DNA from 4 places in the Streptomyces sp. NPDC050085 genome. Region 3 is predicted to be linked to each of the others. Evidence: riboswitches for the same ligand, from Rfam matches in the RefSeq annotation. Region 3 holds a riboswitch; each other region holds the start of a gene.

Region 1 (5,430 bases), on a different contig from region 3:
ATGAGCCCTGCCCTCCCGGCGGAGAGCCCGGAGCCCCCGGAGCTGCCCGCCGTCGCGCCCCAGCTGCGCGCCCTGCGCCGCCGCGCCGCCCTCACGCTCGAGGTGGCGGCCCGCTCCGCCGGCCTGTCGCCGGCGCATCTGTCCCGCCTGGAGACCGGTCAGCGTCAGCCGTCGCTGCCGATGCTGCTCCTGCTCGCTCGTACCTACGGTACGACGGTCTCCGAACTGCTCGGCGAGACCCCCGCAGACCGGGACGCCGTGGTCCGCGCCCGCGCCATGGAGCCCACCGAGGCCGGCGGCTGGACCTACTTCCAGGCCGGCGCCCCGGGGCGCGGGATGCAGGCGCTGCGCGTCCACATCCCGCACGGGTCGCAGGGCGACATGGTGCGGGTCCACCCCGGCGAGGAGTGGCTCTACGTCCTTCAGGGGCGGCTGCGGCTGCGCCTCGGGGACACGTCGTACCGGCTCGACCCCGGGGACAGCGCGCACTTCGACTCGCTCACCCCGCACCGGCTCGCGGCCGCGGACGAGGGCGGGGCCGAGCTCCTCTTCGTACACACCCTTCTCCAGAGCCCGACCGCCGCGCTGTGCCTCGGCCCGGCGGCCGGCCAGATCCGGGAGGTCTGACCGTGAGCGAACACCGCGACATCGAGGACAAGCTGCCCCGCGGCATCTGGATCCGGGTCCTCGTGTACGTCTTCGCGGGGCATGCCCTCGCGGCCTTCATCTATCTGCTCTTCATGCTGGGCGGCGGCCAGTAGGAGCCCGGTCCGGTCAGGGCTCAGTCCAGCAGGCGCTCGCGGAGCCGGTCGCGCTCGGCCGCGGTGAGGCGCAGACCCTCTTCGAGGTAGCGGTCCGTGCTGCCCCAGGTCTGCTCGATGGTGTCGAACGCCGCGTTCAGATAGGTGGCGCGGGCGTCGAAGAGGGGGCTGAGCAGCTCCATGATCTCGGGGGAGTAGGCGTCGCTGCCCGCGGTGCCGCTGCGGCGGACCTTGTAGCGGCGGTGCTTCTCGTTGGACTTCAGGTAGTCCGCCTCGATGGCGTCGCGCTCCACGCCCACGGCGAGCAGCGTCACCGCGATCGACAGGCCCGCGCGGTCCTTGCCCGCCGCGCAGTGCATCAGGGCCGGCGTGCTGTCCTCGGCCATCGCATGCAGGACGTGGCTGTGCTCTGCGGTGCGCTCCGTGACGATCGTGCGGTACGAGCCGATCATGCGGTCGGCGGCGCGGCCCTCGCCGAGCAGGGTGCGTAGCTGCTCTATGTCGCCCTCGCGGACCATCTCCCAGAACCCGGCGCCGTCCGCCGGGTCGGACAGCGGCAGGTTCACGTTGCGCACACCGGGGAGCTCGACGTCGGCGCCCTCGAGCCGCTGGTCGGCGGCGTTGCGGAAGTCGAAGATCGTGTGCAGGCCGAGCGTGGTCAGGAACGCCGCGTCCTCGTCCGTGGCGTGCGCCAGGTGACCGCTGCGGTAGAGCACGCCCGGGCGCACGCGCCGGCCGTCCACGGTGGGGAGGCCGCCCACGTCCCGGAAGTTGCGCACTCCGCTCAGCTCGGGCTCGGTGGACGGGGCGTGCTGCGTCACGGGGGCTCCTCCCGGTCGGGTCGCGGGCGTGAATCGCCCGCCGCGCGTTCCTGACGATACGACATGGGTTCCCAGGGCAACGATCTGTCCGAATTGATCCGTTCTTGGCTAACTGTCCCTAATTCACGGGGGGTTGAGAGACGGCGCGTGAGCAGGCTCATAACCGTGACGGTCCGTGGTTGCCGTCCCGGATTTCCCTCCCGGAAATTCCCGCAGGTAAGGCACCGGTAAAGCAGGGCCGTCGACGCAGGGTGACACAGGGAACTCTCAGACGATCAAGAAAGTGGCACCGCGGGTGAATTCGCCGCTTGTCGCCGTCATTCCCACTGCCTTACGGTCGCCAATCACTCCGGTCGGAACGCCTAGTCCTGCCACCGATCCGGATTTCCGAACCACGACCCGTGACGGCAGGAGCGGGGGACCCACAGGCAGTACGCCGCCCGGGAATTCCCCATGCGGCTAGGGGTGAAGCCGTGCCCGTTCCCCGGGCCCGGCCGGACATCTCCAGTCCGAACCCGACAGCTCACCTCGTAGGCGACGGAGAGGAAATCCGCCATGCCCGCCAAGGGAAAGCACCGCCGTTCCACGTCCCGCCGCTTCACCCGTGCCGCCGCCGTCGCCTCGGCCGGTGGCGCCGCGCTCGCCCTGCCGCTGATCGGTGCCACCGGCGCCCACGCGGCCACGGCCGACACCACCGCGAAGACGTACACGGTCAAGGCCGGTGACACGCTCTCGAAGATCGCCAAGGCGCAGGACGTCGACGGCGGCTGGAAGAAGCTGTACGCGGCCAACAAGAGCGTGGTCGGTGCGAACGCCGAGCTCATCAAGCCGGGCATGAAGCTCACGCTGGACGGCGCGGCCGCCAAGGGCTCCGCCACCACGGCCACGACGGCGAGCGCCACCACCACCGCCGACTTCGTGAAGCCGGTCGACGGCACCGAGGGCACCGCCTACCACCAGTCCGGCTCCATGTGGTCCAGCGGCTACCACACCGGCACCGACTTCGTCGTGCCCACGGGCACCGGCATCAAGGCCGTCGGCGCCGGCACCGTCGTCTCGGCCGGCTGGGACGGCGCGTACGGCAACGAGGTCGTCATCAAGCACGCCGACGGCTACTACTCCCAGTACGCCCACATGTCGTCCCTCGGCGTCTCCGCCGGGCAGACCGTGACCGCGGGCCAGCAGATCGGCCTGTCCGGTGCGACCGGCAACGTCACGGGCCCGCACCTGCACTTCGAGATCCGCACCTCGCCGAGCTACGGCTCGGACGTCGACCCGCTGGCGTACCTGCGCTCGCACGGCGTCTCCGTCTGACGGTCCCGTCCGACCGGTCTGCCCGTCCGACCGGTCTGCCCGACCGGCCGGTCCGCGAGGCCGCTCCACGCGCGATCCACTCGGCACCCGGGGATATTCCCCGGGTGCCGAGTGGGTTTTCTCACCACCCGTCAACCCCTCCCTACGATCGCGTAGGTCACATCCGAGGGTGAAAGATGTGTGGTCGTGGCAAACGAATCGAGATCACTCAGCGGCGGCACGATTCGGTCCTACGCGGCGGTGGGGGACAGCTTCACCGAAGGCGTCGGGGACCCTGGGCCGGACGGGAACTTCGTGGGGTGGGCCGACCGGCTCGCCGTCCTCCTGGACGACCGCGTGCCCGAGGACACCTTCCAGTACGCGAACCTCGCCGTGCGCGGCAAGCTCATCGACCAGATCGTCGAGGACCAGGTCCCGCGGGCGATCGACCTCGCCCCCGACCTGGTGACGCTGGTCGCCGGCGGGAACGACATCATCCGGCCCGGCACCGACCCGGACGACGTGGCCGAGCGCTTCGAGAAGGCCGTGGCCCGGCTCTCCGAGGCTGTGGGGACCGTCATGGTCGCGACCGGCTTCGACACCCGGGACGTGGCCGTCCTCAAGCATCTGCGCGGCAAGATCGCCACGTACAACATGCACGTGCGCGCGATCGCCGACCGGTACGACTGCCCCGTGCTCGACCTGTGGTCCCTCAAGTCCATCCAGGACCGCCGGGCCTGGGACGAGGACCGGCTGCACCTGTCGGCCGAGGGGCACACCCGGGTCGCCCTGCGCGCAGGTCAGGCGCTCGGCCTCGAGGTGCCCGCCGATCCGGAGCAGGCCTGGCCGCCGCTGCCGCCGCGCGGCACCTTGGAGGTGCGGCGCGACGACATCCACTGGGCGCGGGAGTTCCTCGTGCCGTGGATCGGGCGGCGGCTGCGCGGCGAGTCCTCCGGCGACCGGGTGGAGGCGAAGGGGTTCCTGGACCCGCACACCATCAAGGCGCACCTGGAGTCCGCCTCCTGACAGGGGTCTTCCTGGGACGGGTCCTCGTGAGAGGGGTCCTGTCCCGCCGGTGAGGTGACCGGGCGGAGTGGCGTGCGCGGGCCGGGTGTGCGCGGGTGCTGGGATGTCGGCTGCCCGCCGTCCGGCGGGCCCGACCGGGAAGGACCCCGATCCCATGTCTGTACGCACCCGCCACTGCGCCGCGCTCGCCGTGGCCCTGCTCGCCGTCGGACTGCCCGCGGTTCCCGCCGTCGCCGCGCAGGGGGCACCGCCCGCGGCGAGCGCCGTGGCGCCCAGGCCCACGACCCTGACCGTGACCGGGGAGGGGCTGGCCAGTGCGGCGCCCGACATGGCGACCGTGACGGCGGGCGTCGAGGTCAAGGGCGGCACCGCGAAGGAGGCCCTGGCCGCGCAGAGCCGCGCCGCCGACGCACTGCTTGCCGCCGTGCACAAGGCGGGTGTCGCCGACCGCGACGTCCGCACCGAGAGCCTGTCCCTGTCCGCCGTGTACGAGACCGGACCCGAGCCGGGCGCCGCCCCGAAGCTCACCGGGTACCAGGCCGCGCAGGGATTCTCCGTGAAGGTCCGCGCGCTGAAGAAGACCGGCGCCGTCATCCAGGCCATCGTGGACGCCACCGGTGACGCGGGCCGGGTCAACGCGGTTGTCTTCGACGTCGCCGACCCGAGCCGGCTGCGCGCCGACGCCCGGGCGGCCGCGCACGCCGACGCACACGAAAAGGCCGTCCAGTACGCCGAGTTGAGCGGGCGCAAGCTCGGCCGGCTGGTCTCGCTGGACGAGGGCGCGAGCGGCCGCCCGCGCCCGGTGGCGATGCCCGCCGTCGCCTTCGACGAGTCCGCGGCGAAGGTGCCGGTGGCGCCCGGCGAGATCGAGGACGAGGTGAGCGTGACGGCGGTCTACGAGCTGAACTGACGCCACGCGGGCGGGTGCACGGGAGGGTGAACGGGCGGTCAGGATTGGTCCAAGTGTTCGTCAGGAACCTTGGAGCGCAGGGCAGTTGATGTTTGTGTGACGCGTCCGAGCTGCGCACGACCGTCCCGGGGGAGCCCGTCATGCCCAGGCAGCCACGTCCCGGCCTGATCCTGGCCACCGTCCTCGTCGGTACGTTCATGGCCATCCTCGACGTGGCGATCGTCAACGTCGCGGTGCCCGCCATCCGTACCGATCTGCACACCGGCTACGGCGGCGTGGAGCTGGTCATCTCCGCGTACACGATCACGTACGCCTGTCTGCTCGTGACCGGCGGGCGGCTCGGTGATCTGCTGGGCCGCAAACGGATGTTCATCGCCGGGCTGCTCGTGTTCGCGGCCGCCTCCGCACTGTGCGGGGCGGCCGCGAACGTCGAAGTCCTCGTCGCCGCACGGGCGTTGCAGGGCATCGGTGGCGCGCTGCTCTACCCGCAGGTGCTCGCCATCATTCAGACCACGTACGACGGGGAGCGACGCGGGCGGGCGCTCGGCACCTTCGGTGCGGTCATCGGGATCGCGTCCATCGCGGGCCAGTTGGTCGGGGGCTCGCTGCTCGCGCTCGA
Region 2 (5,430 bases), on a different contig from region 3:
GGCCCAGTTGGAGCGCGAGTGGCTCGACCGGCTCGGCACCGTGGCCGGCCGCGCCGACGAACTGTGCCGCTACGCCGTCCTGTTCGGCGACCCGCAGCTGGCCCTCACCGCGGTGCAGCGGGTCCTGGACGTGACCGCCGAGGAGGTCCAGGAGGTCGCCAAGGCGCGCCTGCGGCCCGACAACCGCGCGGTCCTCGTGTACGAACCGACGGCCCCCGCCGAGACCGAAGACGAGAGCGACGAGAGCGACGAGGAGGCGGGCCGGTGACCGAGCAGCTCGCGACCATGGACTTCCACCCGCAGCCGCAGGCGGGCGCCGCCAAGCCGTGGGCGTTCCCCGCCCCGCAGCGTGGCGCGCTCGCCAACGGCCTGACCGTGCTGCGCTGCCACCGCCCCGGTCAGCAGGTCGTGGCCGTCGAGATCAACCTCGACGCACCGCTGGACGCCGAGCCGGCCGGCCTCGACGGTGTCGCCACGATCATGGCGCGCGCCTTCAACGAGGGCACCGACAAGCACTCCGCCGAGGAGTTCGCGGCCGAACTGGAGCGCTGCGGCGCCACGATGGACGCGCACGCCGACCACCCCGGCGTCCGCGTCTCCCTCGAGGTGCCGGTCTCCCGCCTGCCCAAGGCGCTCGCGCTGCTCGCCGACGCCCTGCGCGCCCCGGCCTTCGCGGACAGCGAGATCGAGCGGCTCGTGCGCAACCGGCTCGACGAGATCCCGCACGAGAGCGCCAACCCGGCCCGCCGCGCCGCCAAGGAGCTCTCCAAGCAGCTCTTCCCGGCCACCTCGCGCATGTCGCGCCCGCGCCAGGGCACCGAGGAGACCGTCACCGCCATCGACGCGGCGGCCGTACGTGCCTTCTACGAGAAGCACGTACGCCCTGCCACCGCTACGGCTGTAGTGGTGGGTGACCTGACGGGCGTCGACCTGGACGCCCTGCTCGCGGACACGCTCGGCGAGTGGACCGGGGACACGACCGAGGCCCGTCCGGTGCCGCCGGTCACCGCCGACGACACCGGCCGCATCGTCATCGTGGACCGCCCCGGAGCGGTGCAGACGCAGCTGCTCATCGGCCGGATCGGGCCGGACAAGCACGACCGTGTGTGGGCCGCGCAGATCCTCGGCACGTACTGCCTCGGCGGCACTCTCACCTCGCGTCTGGACCGGGTGCTGCGCGAGGAGAAGGGCTACACCTACGGTGTGCGCTCCTTCGCCCAGGTGCTGCGCTCGGCCCCCGACGGGACGGGCGCGGCGATGCTCGCCATCAGCGGCTCCGTGGACACCCCGAACACCGGGCCCGCGCTCGACGACCTCTGGAAGGTCCTGCGCACCCTGGCCGCGGAGGGCCTCACGGACGGCGAACGGGACACGGCGGTGCAGAACTTGGTGGGTGTGGCCCCGCTGAAGTTCGAGACCGCGGGCAACGTCGCGGGCACTCTCGCCGACCAGGTCGAGCAGCACCTGCCGGACGACTTCCAGGCGGAGCTGTACCGCCGGCTCGCCGAGACGGGCACCGTGGAGGCCACCGCGGCCGTCGTGAGCGCCTTCCCGGTGGACCGGCTGGTCACGATCCTGGTGGGCGACGCCGCGCAGATCGAGGAGCCGGTGAAGGCCCTCGGCATCGGAGAGGTGACGGTGGTCGCGGGCTGACCGCCCTTCTGTAGGCCGCATCCGTAGGCCGCATCCCTACGCCGCGTCCGTATGCCGCACGAGGCCCCGTTGGTCACACGGACCACCGGGGCCTCGTGCCGTCGCTCACGTCCGTCTCTGATCGGCGATCGATCACGTATGTCCGAATTGGGGCGGAGGTTGCCTGTCTGCTCTGTGGCATGCACAACAAAAGCCGGGATCCGTTTGTTGATTGAAAGATGTCCCGCTTAGCGTCGGTCCGGCTGTCCGCCACCTATGTGCCGCGTCCGCGACACCGGACAGTCATCGCCGAGTCCCCCACGGCGCGAGCCAGGGGAGCCGGGGACCCACCGCAGTCCCTGGGGTGAATCGGACGCTCTTCCCGTAAGGGGAGGGGGCCCGTAGGAGACCTTCCTGCTCCGAACCCGTCAGCTAACCCGGTAGGCGAGAGGGAAGGAAAGGATCAACCCCTTCATGGCGTTCACCCGTGCCACCGGGAAGCACCGTCGTCCGAGCCGTCTCACGCGTACCACCGCGCAGGTCGCGGGTGTCGCAGCGCTCACCACGACCGGTGTCATCGGAGGCCTCGCCGCCCCCGCTCTCGCCGCCGACCACGCGGCCGCCGAGCAGAACGGCCTGACGCAGGCCATCGCCATCGGCGACTCCCTGGCCGACCAGATCGACGCGCAGGCCACCGCGCAGAAGAAGGCCGCCGACGAGGCCGCTGCCAAGAAGAAGGCCGAGGCCGAGGCCAAGAAGAAGGCCGAGGAGGCCAAGCGCAAGGCCGAGGCGAAGGCCAAGAAGGAGCGCGAGGCCAAGGAGCGCGCCGCCCGCGAGGCCGAGCGCAAGCGCCTCAACTCGTTCGTGGCCCCGATCTCCAACTCGTACGTGTCGACCGGTTACAAGACCGGCGGTTCGCTCTGGTCCTCCGGCAGCCACACCGGCATCGACTTCCACGCGGCGAGCGGCACCTCCGTGCACGCCGTCGGGTCCGGCACGGTCGTCGAGGCCGGCTGGGGCGGCGCCTACGGCAACAACATCGTGATCAAGATGAACGACGGTACGTACACCCAGTACGGGCACCTGTCGTCCATCGCTGTCTCCGTCGGCCAGAGCGTCACGCCCGGCCAGCAGATAGCCCTCTCCGGCGCCACCGGCAACGTGACGGGCCCGCACCTCCACTTCGAGGCCCGCACGAGCCCCGACTACGGCTCGGACATCGACCCCATCGCGTATCTCCGCTCGCACGGTGTGAGCGTCTGACGCCGGCTGCCCCAGCGGCACCACGCACCTCACGAAAGCCCCGGCTCGATCCGAGTCGGGGCTTTCGCGTGCTTCGCGCGCACAGACCTTCGCGCAGGCCTTCCCTGTCCAAAAAATATCCCTGAATTTCGGCCTGCCGTCGGAAATTCAAGTGCGGTGGAATAGAGTCATTGGGCAAGCGCGCCGGACGAGTGCTCATCGCGCGTGCACGGGCGTCAATCGACCGCGTTTCGCGGGGATTAAGGCGGAGGTCGGGTCATGCGCATTCCCGCGCACTCGGTATGCACAGCGATCCGCGACGACATCGTCGCGGGTGTCTACGAGCGCGGCAGCAGGCTCACCGAGGAACTGCTCGCGCGTCGCTACGGTGTCTCGCGCGTGCCGGTCCGCGAGGCGCTGCGCACCCTGGAGGCGGAGGGCTTCGTCGTCACGCGCAGGCACGCGGGCGCGTGCGTGGCCGAGCCCACCGAGCAGGAGGCCGTCGACCTCCTGGAGATCCGCATGCTGCTCGAGCCGCTGGGTGCGGCGCGTGCCGCCCAGCGCCGGACAGAGGCCCATCTCAAGGTCCTGCGTGGCCTGGTCAGGCTGGGCCAGGAGCGCTCCAGGCGTGGTCAGAGCGAGGACCTGCGCTCCCTGGGCACCTGGTTCCACGAGACGCTCGCCCAGGCCTCCGGCAGCCCCGGCCTGATCACCCTGCTGACCCAGCTGCGCCACAAGATCGCATGGATGTACGCGGTGGAGACCCCGGCGCAGCCGGCCGAGTCATGGGCCGAGCACGGCGCCATCGTCGACGCGGTGGCGCGCGGGGACGCCGAGCGCGCCCGCGCCCTGACCGCGCTGCACACCGAGCGCGCCTCGAGCGCCCATCGACTGCGCCTCGCGCGCGCGGGTGAGCGTGTGAGGACTTCGCAACATGTCGTAAACACGGCGGGACTTCAGCATTAACAGGCGCGCCGTATACAAAGAAGTGCGATATTTGTCGAATAGGTCGCGCGATATTTTTCGCTGCCCTGATCGAGTTATGTATCGAGTTATGCGAAGGGCGCGGTTCCGGAATTCGGTACCGCGTGATCCTGGCGCGCGTGAATGCGTCCGAACGCGACTGAACGTGCTTGAAAGCGAGAACGACGGAGCCGCGCGCCCCCGAAGGGAAACGCGCGGCTCCGTCGTGCCGGCGGAGATCGCCGTGGAGATCAGACGGTCTCGGGAAGCTCCTCGAGCCCCTCGGCGACCAGCTTCGCCAGACGGTCGAGAGCGGCGTCCGCACCCTCGGCGTCGGAGGCCAGGACGACCTCCTCGCCGCCCTGGGCGCCGAGACCGAGCACGGCGAGCATGGAGGCGGCGTTGACGGGGTTGCCGCCAGCCTTGGCGATCGTCATCGGGACGCCGGCCGCCGTGGCCGCGCGGACGAAGATGGAGGCGGGGCGGGCGTGGAGGCCCTCGGCCCAGCCGACGTTGACGCGGCGCTCAGCCATGTGATGCTGCCCTTCAGGTGACTCACGGTTGTCTAGACCATTCTCACACACCGGGGAGCGTGCTCGACGCGGACCCGGGTCCCCTGCGCGCACTGCCCTTCGGCCTTCCTTAGCCTGCCTCCCACGCGCGCGGGCCGCGACCCGTACGACGAGCGCCGGCTTGGCCCCACTTGTCAGAGGCCCGCCCTACTCTTGCGGCATGGAGACCCCGTCGGACCGGCACGCCTACCCCGCCCACTGGGAGGCCGACGTGGTGCTGCGCGACGGCGGCACCGCGCGGATCAGGCCCATCACCACCGAGGACGCCGAGCGCCTGACCAGCTTCTACGAGCAGGTCTCGGACGAGTCGAAGTACTACCGCTTCTTCGCGCCCTACCCGCGTCTGTCCGACAAGGACGTCCACCGCTTCACCCATCACGACTACGTCGACCGGGTCGGGCTCGCCGCCACCATCGGCGGCGAGTTCATCGCGACCGTCCGCTACGACCGTATCGACCCCCAAGGCAGGCCCGCCTCCGCGCCCGCCGACGAGGCCGAGGTCGCCTTCCTCGTGCAGGACGCCCACCAGGGGCGCGGCGTCGCATCCGCACTCCTGGAGCACATCGCGGCCGTCGCCCGGGAGCGCGACATCCGCCGGTTCGCCGCCGAGGTACTGCCCGCCAACACCAAGATGATCAAGGTGTTCACGGACGCCGGGTACACCCAGAAGCGCAGCTTCGAGGACGGCGTGGTCCGCCTGGAGTTCGACCTGGAGCCCACCGAGGCGTCCCTCGCGGTGCAGCGCGCCCGCGAGCAGCGCGCCGAGGCCCGTTCCGTGCACCGCATCCTCGCGCCGGGCTCGGTCGCCGTGATCGGTGCCGGGCGTACGCCCGGCGGGGTGGGCCGCAGCGTTCTCCACAACGTGAAGGACGCGGGTTTCACAGGCCGCCTGTATGCCGTGAACCAGTCCTTCCCCGAGGACCTGACCGAGCTCGACGGCGTCCCGGCGCACCGCTCCGTGCGCGACATCGACCCGGCCGAGCCCGTCGACCTGGCCGTCGTCGCCGTGCCCGCGCCGAAG
Region 3 (5,430 bases):
AACCGGGCCCCTGGCGGAACATGCTCTTCGCGTTCGCCTGGGGCGCCTGCGCCGCGGCCCTGATAGCGATCGTCGCCAACAGCTTCGCGACCCGGTGGATCGAGACCGCCACCGCCGACCCGAGGGGCGCCGACACGATCGGCGCGACCGTCATAGCCCCGATCGTCGAGGAGTCCGCGAAGGCGGCGGCCGTGCTGCTCGTCTTCCTGTTCCGCAGACGGGACTTCACCGGCGTCGTCGACGGGGTCGTCATCGCCGGGGTCACCGCGACCGGCTTCGCGTTCACCGAGAACATCCTCTACCTCGGGAACGCCTTCGGGACCGACCAGTTGAGCGGCACGGGTCCCGGCTTCACCTCGGTGACGGCGGCGACGTTCTTCGTGCGGATCGTCATGTCGCCGTTCGCGCACCCCCTGTTCACGGTGCTCACCGGCATCGGCTTCGGGATCGCCGCGGCGATGGCACCCGAGCGCGGCCGCGCCCGCCGCGTCCTGCTGCCGCTGGCGGGACTGCTCTGCGCGATGGGCATGCACGCCTTCTGGAACGGCTCGTCGTCGTTCGGCGAGTACGGCTTCTTCGCGGTGTACGCGGCCTTCATGGTGCCGGTGTTCGGCCTCGTGACCTGGCTCGCGGTCTATCTGCGCCACCGTGAACTGCGCACCGTGCGCGAGGTGTTGCCCGCCTACGTCGCGGCGGGCTGGCTGGCGCTGCCCGACCCGTTCGCCCTCTCCTCGCTCAAGGCCCGGCGCCTGGCGCGGGAGTACGCGGCGCACTACGGCGGCAAGGAGGCGGCCACGGCGGTCGACGAGTACGAGCGGTACGCGACCTCGCTCGCGCTGCTGCGCCGCCGCGGCGAGAAGGGCCGGGCCGGCGCCGATTTCGTCGTACGGGAACGGGAGTTGCTGCAGGCGATGTGGCAGCGCCGCGGCTGCGCACAGCCCGCCCTCGCGTACGCCTCCCGCACCGCGGCCCCGGTCTGGGTGCCGCCGCTGTACGCGGGCCCGCCCATGGGACACGGCCCCGCGTACAACCCGTACCGCTACTGATCAGGCGGAGGCCGCGGTGAGACGGGCGAGCTCCGCCTCGGTCAGCTCCAGGTCGGCGACCGCGAGCAGCGCGGGCAGCTGCTCCACCGTGCGGGCGGACGCGATCGGCGCGGCCACCGTGGGCTGCGCGGCGAGCCAGGCGAGGGCGACCGTGGCGACCTCGGCGCCGTGGGCCTGCGCGACCTCGTCGAGCGCCACCAGGACCTTCTGGCCGCGCGCCGAGTCCAGGTGGGCACCGGCCTTGTCGGCGCGGACGCTGTCGACCGCGACACCCGGACGGTACTTGCCGGTCAGGAACCCGGAGGCGAGCCCGAAGTAGGGGGCGGCGCCGAGCCCGGCGCGCGAGGCGATGTCCTGCCGCGCGCCCTCGTAGGTGTCCCTGGACACGAGGTTGTAGTGCGGCTGGATGGCGACGTAACGGGCGAGGCCCTCGCGGTCGGAGAAGTCGAGGGACTCCTGCAGCCGCTCGGGCGAGATGTTGGAGACGGCGATGTCGCGCACCTTGCCCGCCTTCACGAGCTCGTCGAGCGCGCCGATGATCTCCTCGACCGGGATGGTCTCGTCGTCGTCGAAGTGCGTGTAGTAGAGGTCGATGTAGTCGGTGTCCAGGCGCTTGAGGGAGGCGTCGGCCGCGGCCTTGATGTTGTCGCCGCGCAGGCCGAGGAAGTCGGGGTGGCGGCCGACCTTGGTCGCGATGACCACGTCGTCGCGGTTGCCGCGCGCCTTGACCCACTTGCCGATGATGGTCTCGGACTCGCCGCCCTGGTTCCCGGGCGCCCAGGCCGAGTACGAGTCGGCGGTGTCGATGAAGTTGCCCCCGCCGGCGGTGTACGCGTCGAGCACCGCGAACGACGCGGCCTCGTCGGCGCTGAAGCCGAAGACGTTGCCACCGAGGCAGAGCGGGAAGACCTCGAGGTCGGAGGAGCCGAGCTTGCGAAGAGAAGTCATGTGACAGCTCAACGCCCGTACAGAATGCGGTATTCCGTAGACACGGCCGCAGACACAGCCGCAGACACAGCCGTAGACACCGCACGCCGCACAGACACCGCACGCCGTACGGGCGCACGGCGGAACCGGCAGCCCTGACGTCGGGGGGTTGCCGTCAGGACCGCCGGTTGTTCGGGGAGCCGGTGGCTCAGGGAGTGAGGCCCTTGCCGCGCAGCCACGCCGCCGGGTCGACACCGGTGGCGTCGCCGCCGGGGTGGACCTCCAGGTGCAGGTGCGGCCCGGTGACGTTGCCGGTGGCGCCCACGCGGCCGATGACGTCGCCGGTGTTGACCTTCTGGCCGACGCTGACGTTGATCGACGACTGGTGGCAGAACCACAGCTCGGTGCCGTCGTCGAGGGTGATGATCGTGCGGTAGCCGTACGCGTTCGCGTAGCCGGCCTCGGTGACGGTGCCGGAGTGGATCGCGTAGATCGGCGTACCGGTGGGGGCCGCGAAGTCGAGGCCCGTGTGGTAACCGGAAGCCCACATGGAGCCGGGCTGTCCGAAGGTGCCGGTGACCGTGTACGAGGCGACGGGAAGCTTGTAGCTCTTGGCCAGTTGGGCGAGGCGCTCGGCCTCGGCCTTCTTCTTGGCCGCTTCCTCCGCCGCCTTCTTCTCGGCAGCGGCCTTCTTCTCCGCGACGGCCTGCTTGGCGGCGGCTTCCGCCGCGGCCTTCTTGGCTGCGGCCTCCTGGGCCACGGCCTGCGCCTTGGCGTCGGCGGCGTCCTGCTGCGTCTCGGCCTGCTGCATGATGCGGGCCCGCAGCGCCTCGCCGGCGTCCGACTGCCCGTTGCCCACGGTGGTGAGCGGGGCGGCGGATGCGGCGGAGGACGAGGAGCCCGATTCGTCGGAGTCGGATATCAGTGCACCGACACCGGGCAGGGACTTCGCGTCGGGCAGCGAGTCCTTGACCGAGGAGAGGTCGGGCATCGATATGTGGACCGGGGGCTTGCCGCCCTGCGCGGTGGCGATGCCGCCCGCGCCGACGGCGGCGATCACGCCGACGCCGAGGACCGTGGAGCTGCGCGCGAGTCCGCCGCGCTGCCGGGAAACGCGGTGCCTGCCGCGGACGGGACGGACGGATTCCTCGGTGGGATTCCACTCCTCCCAGCTCTCCTGCTCGACACCGAATTCGCTGTCGGTGGAGCCGTGCAAGAACTCGGGGGCAGGACGGTTCGACGCCACGAAGGCGCTCTCCTTTCCTTCCTTCTCGCCTACCGGGTTAGCTGACGGGTTCGGAGCAGGAAGGTCTCCTACGGACGTGAAGTACCGCCCGATTCACCCCATGTTGGTGGTTCCCCGGCTCCCTTGCGGGATTAGGCGCGTGCGCACGGAGCCATCTCTTGTGACGGCTGGGACGACCGCGCTGCGTTATCGAACGTTAATAGACAGCAGACAGTAATTCCAAGCCGTTCCCACTGATCGTTCACGTCTTTGGCCAGGACTTAAGCCATCAAGACCGGGCAGAACGGGTCCACTTGACCGACACTCCGAACACGTCTCATTTCTGACGATGCGTCAATTGTTATGCGGAGAGTTACGGCCGGCGTACGGCGAGCAGCGCCATGTCGTCCGTGGCGCCGCCCCCGGTGTGCAGGCGCACCTCCTCGGCCAGCGCCGCGAGGAGTTCATCGGGCCCGGGGAAGAGCCGCCCCGAGAGCCGGGCCACGGGATCGTAGAAGGCGCCCTGCGCGTCCCGCGCCTCGGACAGCCCGTCGGTGTAGAGCAGCAGCGTCGCCCCCGCGGGGAACGGGGCCTCGGTGGCCCGGTCCGGCCAGGCGCCGAGCTCGCCCATGCCGAGCGGCAGCGCGGCCTCCTCCGGCCTGACCATGCTGACCGTGCCGTCGTCGAGCAGCACGATCGGTTCGGGGTGGCCGCGGTTGAGGACGCGTACGAGGTCGAAGCCGTGCGGGATCTCGGCGAGCACCGCGGTCGTGAACCCCTCGAAGTCGTCGATGCCGCGCCGCCGGGTGCCCTCCCTGGCCAGGGCCCGCTCGAGGCGCTGGGCGACCGCCTCCAGGCTGCCCTCCTGCTCGGCGGCCTCCCGGAACGCGCCGATCACGACGGCCACCGCGGCGACCGCGCCCATCCCCTTTCCCCGTACGTCGCCGACGACGACGCGTACGCCGTGCGGGGTGTCCTGCACGGCGTACAGATCACCGCCGATGAACGCGCCGGCCTGGGCCGCCTCGTAGCGCGCCGCGACGTTCAGCCCGCCGATCCGTCCGGCCGGTTCGGGCAGCACCGCGAACTGGGCGGCCTCCGCGATCTGCCGCGCGGAGGCGAGCTGTTCGTCGCTGCGGCGCACGATCCGGTTGATGAAACAGGCCAGGACGCACACCGTGGCCACGGTGACCATCTCGGTGATGTTGTCCGAGTGGAAGGCGTGGCTGAAGCGCAGATGGACGGCGACGATCGCCCCGATCGAGCAGACCCCGGCGAGGATCGTGCTACCCAGCGAGAAGAACGGGGCGGCGGCGAGGGGCGCCGCGCTGAACAGGGGGGCACCGGAGAACCCGGACGGGGTGAAGTACTCGTAGGCCGCGCCGCCGATGATCAGCAGTGCGGGCAGGAGGCGCAGGAAGGCACGGGTGCGGGTGGTGTCCGCGCCGTTTCTGTGCCGCCCTCCTCGCTGCCCCACCTGTGTTCTCCCTGCCGTCCGGCGCCCTGTGCCAAGGGTTCCCGGAGTAGGGGGTGGAGGCGAGCAGTGCTGGCCCATACGGATGACCGGGCGACCGGATGACCGGGCGACGGCGCGACGGGGCGACCGACCGACCGGGGCACCGGAAAACGAACCGAGGCCGGAATCTCGAAAGATTCCGGCCTCGGCCTTCAGTAGCGGGGACAGGATTTGAACCTGCGACCTCTGGGTTATGAGCCCAGCGAGCTACCGAGCTGCTCCACCCCGCGTCGGTGAACCCAACAGTACGCCATCAGGGCGACGGAACGCGAATCGCTTGTCAGGGGCCTACGCGGCGGTCGCGTGCGTCAGCGTCTCCCACGCCACGAACAGGTCGTCCGTCCCCTCCGGCCGCTGCTTCTGCGTGAGCTTCCGCGTCTGGGGCATCTCCATCTTCAGCCGCCCCTGGAGGTGGCTGAGCCCGACCTCCGTGTCGGGGCCCATGTCGCGCTGCACCTTCCCGCCGCACAGCCAGGACGGGGCCTTCGCGCCCAGCTGGTACTTGGAGTGGAACTCGAGCGCGGCCGCGAGCCGGTCCTTCACCTCGCCGTACAGGTCGAGACCCTGGTGCCAGGCGGTCTCGGCCATGTGGGAGGTCGCGGCGAGGGAGTAGCTGGCGTGCTTGAAGTTGCGGCAGGTCTCCTGGGACAGGCCGTCCTTGAAGGTCTTCTGCCCGAACCAGTACCGCTGCAGCTCCGCCGGGGTGTCGATGTCGC
Region 4 (5,430 bases), on a different contig from region 3:
GCCGAAGCCGCCTATCGCATCGGCCTCATGGCGACGGACCCCAGCGTCGGCACCCGCACCCGCTGGCTGCAGCGGGCCGCCGACCGAGGCCACTACGACGCGGGCCTGGCCACCGGCGCGTTCGAGCCACCCGCCGCTCCGGATACGGTCGAGGAGTGACCGAAAGCCCCGCCCCGCAGGAAACCCCCGCCGCCCCCGAACTCTTCACCTGGGAGTTCGCCAGCGACCCGTACCCCGCCTACGCCTGGCTGCGCGAGCACGCCCCCGTGCACCGCACCACGCTGCCCAGCGGCGTCGAGGCCTGGCTGGTCACCCGGTACGCCGACGCCCGCCAGGCCCTCGCCGACCAGCGGCTCAGCAAGAACCCGGACCACCACGACGAGCCGAGCCACGCCAAGGGCAAGACCGGCATCCCGGGCGAGCGCAAGGCCGAGCTGATGACGCACCTGCTCAACATCGACCCGCCGGACCACACGCGCCTGCGCCGCCTCGTCTCGAAGGCGTTCACCCCGCGCACGGTGGCCGAATTCGCCCCTCGCGTCCAGGAGTTGACCGACCGGCTCATCGACGAGTTCGCCGCCAAGGGCGAGGCCGACCTGATCCACGACTTCGCCTTCCCGCTCCCCATCTACGCCATCTGCGACCTGCTCGGCGTCCCGCGCGAGGACCAGGACGACCTGCGGGACTGGGCGGGCATGATGATCCGCCACGGCGGGGGCCCGCGCGGCGGCGTCGCCCGCTCGGTCAAGAAGATCCGGAACTATCTGGTCGAGCTCATCCACCGCAAGCGCGACGAGCCCGGTGACGACCTGATCTCCGGCCTCATCCGCGCCTCCGACCACGGCGAGCACCTGACGGAGAACGAGGCCGCCGCGATGGCCTTCATCCTCCTGTTCGCCGGTTTCGAGACGACCATCAACCTCATCGGCAACGGCACGTACGCCCTGCTGACCCACCCCGAGCAACGCGAACGCCTCCAACTGGCCCTCGAAGAAGGTGATGTCGGTCTCCTCGAGACCGGCGTCGAGGAACTGCTGCGCTTCGACGGCCCGGTGGAACTGGCGACCTGGCGCTTCGCGACCCAGCCCCTCACCATCGGGGGCCAGGACATCGCCGTCGGCGACCCGGTCCTCGTGGTGCTCGCGGCGGCGGACCGCGACCCCGAGCGCTTCGCCGAGCCCGACACCCTCGACCTCGCGCGCCGCGACAACCAGCACCTGGGCTACGGCCACGGCATCCACTACTGCCTCGGTGCACCGCTGGCCCGCCTGGAAGGACAGACCGCGCTCGCCACCCTCCTGACGCGCCTGCCGGACCTGCGACTTGCGGGGGAACCTGCCGATTTGCGCTGGCGCGGCGGCCTCATCATGCGTGGACTGCGCACGCTGCCGGTCGAGTTCACGCCGCGTCAGGACGGTTGACCCGGGCCGGTCCAGACCTTAAGCGGACCCTAAAGATCTGACGGTTCGTCAAACCTGTGACTTTCACGTGATCTCCGCTGCATCGACTTGTGACAAGCGTTCGAGTCCCGCTACGTTCACCAGTCATCGCGACAGGCGCCTCCGAGGCACCACCGGCACCACCCGTCGCACGTAGCAGCATCAATCTCGCGAAAGGCCACCGCATGCTCTCCGGGAACGGTCGTCACCGTCGCCCCCGTCAGGCCCCTGCTCTCGTCGTCGCCGCCGGCATCACCGGCAGCGCCATCGCGATCCCGCTGCTCGCCGCGACCAACGCGAGCGCCGCCTCGACCACGACGTGGGACAAGCTCGCCGAGTGCGAGTCCGGCGGCCAGTGGAGCCTGGACGCGGGCAACGGGTATTACGGCGGGCTGCAGTTCTCGCAGGAGATGTGGGAGCAGTACGGCGGCCTGGACTACGCCCCGCGCGCCGACGAGGCCAGCCGTTCGCAGCAGATAGCCGTCGCCGAGAAGGTGCTCGACGCCAAGGGGCCCCAGGCCTGGCCGAGCTGCTCGATCCTCGCGGGTCTCACCAAGAGCGACGACTCGGCCGATGTGGACCCGGGCGTGAGCGCGTCTCCGCAGCCGACGGGTTCGTCCGACGTGTCCGACACGTCCGAGTCGCCGGACGGCTCGGACGCCTCGCATGAGAAGAGTCACGGCAAGTCGGGCAAGTCCGGTGCGTCGGACTCGGCGTCGGACGCCCCGTCAGCTGACGCCTCGGGTGATACCTCCGGTAACGCGGCGAGCGACGAGCCCGCCGATAACGCGTCCGGCAATTCGGACAAGTCCGGCCAGAAGGGCTCGACTTCCCCGGCCGACCCGGAGTCCTCCGCGTCCGCCACCCCGGCGCCCTCCTCCGATCCCGCCGAATCCGGCGGCCGTCACCGCGGCGACCGTGCCGCCGACGACGCGGCCGGCTCCGCCGACTCCCGTACGGGAGAAGGGCGTCACGCCTCGCGCGAGGACCGGCGCGACGACGGGAGCTACACCGTCCGCTCCGGCGACAACCTCTGGGACATCGCCGACGCCCATGACGTACAAGGCGGATGGACCGCGCTGTACGACCTGAACAAGAAGACGGTCGGCGCCGACCCCGACCTCATCCTTCCTGGTCAGAGTCTGGATCTTGGGCTCGAATCGGGCGAAAAGTAGCGGGAGTTCAGGGTGAGTTGAGGCGCGTATGTCCACTTTTGCGCGAGTGAGACATGAGTCTCAAAGACCCTGATCGTCTTTGAAATCGGGCGGATCGACTGCTTACGGTCGTGACCGCTCGCCACAGCGGGCCCCGATGGACGTCACGCCGAATCCTGCCGACGCCCGTACGGGAACAGTCGACGCGTCAGCGCCGTAGGCAGGAGCGGGGGACCCAGGTAAGTGCCGTTCGGGAGACCGGAACGGCTTGGGGTTAAGCCGCGCACAAGGATGCGCGGCCGGGCACTCACTGGCCCGAACCCGACAGCTCACCTCGTAGGCGTCGGTGAGGGGATCTCTCCATGCTGTTCTCCAGCAAGGGCAAGCACCGCCGCCCGTCCAAGGCCGTCCGTGTCGCCACGCTCGCCGGTGTCACCGGTGCCGCCGTCGCCGTGCCGCTCATGGGTGCCACCGGCGCCTCCGCCGCCACCACCTCCGAGTGGGACCAGGTCGCCTCCTGCGAGTCCGGCGGCAACTGGTCGATCAACACCGGCAACGGCTACTACGGCGGCCTGCAGTTCTCGGCCTCCACCTGGGCCGCGTACGGCGGCACCGCCTACGCCTCCACGGCCAACCAGGCCTCCAAGGCGCAGCAGATAGCCGTCGCCGAGAAGGTCCTCGCCTCCCAGGGCAAGGGCGCCTGGCCGAGCTGTGGCGTGGGCCTGTCCGGCGCCTCCACGGGCAACTCCGCCCCGGCCGCCGAGACCCAGCAGCAGCCGCAGCAGCAGAGCCAGCCCAAGCAGCAGGCCCAGCCGAAGCAGCAGCGCTCGGAGTCCTCGACCACCACGCGCTCCGAGAAGCGCGCGACCGTCACCACCCCGACCGGCAAGAAGGTCAAGAAGGGTGACGGCGAGTACAAGGTGAAGTCCGGCGACACCCTCAGCAAGATCGCCGAGGCGCACGGCACCACCTGGCAGAAGCTCTTCAAGCTGAACAAGGACATCGTCAGCGACGCGGACCTGATCTACCCGGGTCAGCAGCTGCACCTGAAGTAAGCCGCGGTTGTACAGGAGCGCGCTCGGCCTCGGCGGACGCCGAACCGCTCCGCTGGTAACCCCGTCCCCACGGGCCGCTCATCTTGGGGAGCCCCCATCCCGGAAACCGGGGTGGGGGCTTCTCTCGTCCGCCGACCGCGGCCCGGTGGTCCTGCTTCGCGCAGTTCCCCGCGCCCCTGAAGGCATGCGCTCCGCGCAGCCTTCCCCGCCGACCCGCACAGGCCCAATGGACCGCGCCCACCAGGGCCGATGGCCCACCCCGCGCCGGCCGGAGGCCCCCGTCTTTGTTCCGTTAAGAAACATTTCGCTCTCGGCGTGTCCCACAGGGCGGGCGTTCGGATGGCCGATGCCCGGGAGCCGGTTAGGCTCATGAATGCGGGACTGCGTCACCTAGGCGTCCCGCCCAGTTGCGTCACATCCCAGAAGGAGATGCTCGTGCCGTCCATCGACGTCGTCGTAGCCCGGGAAATCCTGGACTCCCGAGGCAACCCCACGGTCGAGGTCGAGGTCGGCCTCGACGACGGCAGCACGGGTCGTGCTGCCGTCCCGTCGGGCGCCTCCACCGGTGCCTTCGAGGCCATCGAACTCCGTGACGGTGACCCCAACCGTTACCAGGGCAAGGGCGTCGAGAAGGCCGTCCTCGCCGTCATCGAGCAGATCGGCCCGGAGCTCGTCGGCTACGACGCCACCGAGCAGCGCCTGATCGACCAGGCGATGTTCGACCTGGACGCCACCGACAACAAGGGCTCGCTCGGCGCCAACGCCATCCTCGGCGTCTCCCTCGCCGTCGCGCACGCCGCCTCCGAGGCCAGCGACCTGCCGCTGTTCCGCTACCTCGGCGGTCCGAACGCGCACCTGCTGCCCGTCCCGATGATGAACATCCTGAACGGTGGGTCGCACGCCGACTCCAACGTCGACATCCAGGAGTTCATGATCGCCCCGATCGGCGCGGAGTCCTTCTCCGAGGCCCTGCGCTGGGGCACCGAGGTCTACCACACCCTCAAGTCCGTCCTGAAGAGCAAGGGCCTGTCCACCGGCCTCGGCGACGAGGGCGGCTTCGCCCCGAACCTGGACTCCAACCGCGCCGCCCTCGACCTCATCGTCGAGGCCATCAAGCAGGCCGGTTACGTCCCGGGCGAGCAGGTCGCCCTGGCGCTCGACGTCGCCGCCTCCGAGTTCTACAAGGACGGCAAGTACCAGTTCGAGGGCAAGGAGCGCTCCGCCGCCGAGATGACGGAGTACTACGAGGAGCTCGTCTCCGCGTACCCGCTCGTCTCCATCGAGGACCCGCTGTACGAGGACGACTGGGCCGGCTGGAACGTCATCACCGAGAAGCTGGGCGACAAGGTCCAGCTCGTCGGCGACGACCTCTTCGTCACCAACCCGGAGCGCCTGGCCCGCGGCATCGAGGAGAACTCGGCGAACGCCCTCCTGGTGAAGGTGAACCAGATCGGCTCGCTGACCGAGACCCTGGACGCCGTCGAGCTGGCCCAGCGCAACGGCTTCAAGTGCATGATGTCGCACCGCTCCGGCGAGACCGAGGACGTCACCATCGCCGACCTCGCCGTCGCCACGAACTGCGGCCAGATCAAGACCGGCGCCCCGGCCCGCTCCGAGCGCGTCGCCAAGTACAACCAGCTCCTGCGCATCGAGGAGATCCTGGACGACGCGGCGGTCTACGCCGGTCGCAGCGCATTTCCCCGCTTCAAGGGCTGAACCTTCTGACGGAAGGTAGTTACGTACGTCCCCGCACTCGGTCCCGTACCGTGTGCGGGGACGTAC

The links. Region 3 has a riboswitch for cyclic di-AMP ahead of ACIBUY_RS16000 (M23 family metallopeptidase). Riboswitches for the same ligand answer to the same signal wherever they lie in the genome.
Positions count from the first base shown of each region.
Region 1: another riboswitch for cyclic di-AMP. It lies ahead of ACIBUY_RS00845 (peptidoglycan DD-metalloendopeptidase family protein); the one in region 3 lies ahead of ACIBUY_RS16000 (M23 family metallopeptidase).
Region 2: another riboswitch for cyclic di-AMP. It lies ahead of ACIBUY_RS07860 (M23 family metallopeptidase); the one in region 3 lies ahead of ACIBUY_RS16000 (M23 family metallopeptidase).
Region 4: another riboswitch for cyclic di-AMP. It lies ahead of ACIBUY_RS28920 (transglycosylase family protein); the one in region 3 lies ahead of ACIBUY_RS16000 (M23 family metallopeptidase).

Region 1 covers NZ_JBITJZ010000001.1:200,170-205,599, reverse strand. Annotated here, with positions in the region: gene ACIBUY_RS00860 (helix-turn-helix domain-containing protein) at 1-627, shown strand; gene ACIBUY_RS00855 (DUF6126 family protein) at 630-761, shown strand; gene ACIBUY_RS00850 (tyrosine-protein phosphatase) at 782-1,582, opposite strand; cyclic di-AMP (ydaO/yuaA leader) riboswitch at 1,963-2,132, shown strand; gene ACIBUY_RS00845 (peptidoglycan DD-metalloendopeptidase family protein) at 2,138-2,896, shown strand; gene ACIBUY_RS00840 (SGNH/GDSL hydrolase family protein) at 3,083-3,901, shown strand; gene ACIBUY_RS00835 (SIMPL domain-containing protein) at 4,056-4,811, shown strand; gene ACIBUY_RS00830 (MFS transporter) at 4,952-5,430, shown strand, end outside.
Region 2 covers NZ_JBITJZ010000001.1:1,823,188-1,828,617, reverse strand. Annotated here, with positions in the region: gene ACIBUY_RS07870 (pitrilysin family protein) at 1-268, shown strand, start outside; gene ACIBUY_RS07865 (pitrilysin family protein) at 286-1,653, shown strand; cyclic di-AMP (ydaO/yuaA leader) riboswitch at 1,930-2,094, shown strand; gene ACIBUY_RS07860 (M23 family metallopeptidase) at 2,107-2,895, shown strand; gene ACIBUY_RS07855 (GntR family transcriptional regulator) at 3,154-3,840, shown strand; gene ACIBUY_RS07850 (HPr family phosphocarrier protein) at 4,089-4,370, opposite strand; gene ACIBUY_RS07845 (GNAT family N-acetyltransferase) at 4,570-5,430, shown strand, end outside.
Region 3 covers NZ_JBITJZ010000003.1:769,727-775,156, reverse strand. Annotated here, with positions in the region: gene ACIBUY_RS16010 (PrsW family intramembrane metalloprotease) at 1-1,046, shown strand, start outside; gene ACIBUY_RS16005 (aldo/keto reductase) at 1,047-1,994, opposite strand; gene ACIBUY_RS16000 (M23 family metallopeptidase) at 2,182-3,219, opposite strand; cyclic di-AMP (ydaO/yuaA leader) riboswitch at 3,231-3,367, opposite strand; gene ACIBUY_RS15995 (PP2C family protein-serine/threonine phosphatase) at 3,572-4,675, opposite strand; tRNA gene ACIBUY_RS15990 (tRNA-Met) at 4,871-4,944, opposite strand; gene ACIBUY_RS15985 (alginate lyase family protein) at 5,003-5,430, opposite strand, start outside.
Region 4 covers NZ_JBITJZ010000008.1:285,890-291,319, forward strand. Annotated here, with positions in the region: gene ACIBUY_RS28905 (hypothetical protein) at 1-159, shown strand, start outside; gene ACIBUY_RS28910 (cytochrome P450) at 156-1,421, shown strand; gene ACIBUY_RS28915 (transglycosylase family protein) at 1,625-2,614, shown strand; cyclic di-AMP (ydaO/yuaA leader) riboswitch at 2,796-2,951, shown strand; gene ACIBUY_RS28920 (transglycosylase family protein) at 2,956-3,648, shown strand; gene eno (phosphopyruvate hydratase) at 4,078-5,364, shown strand.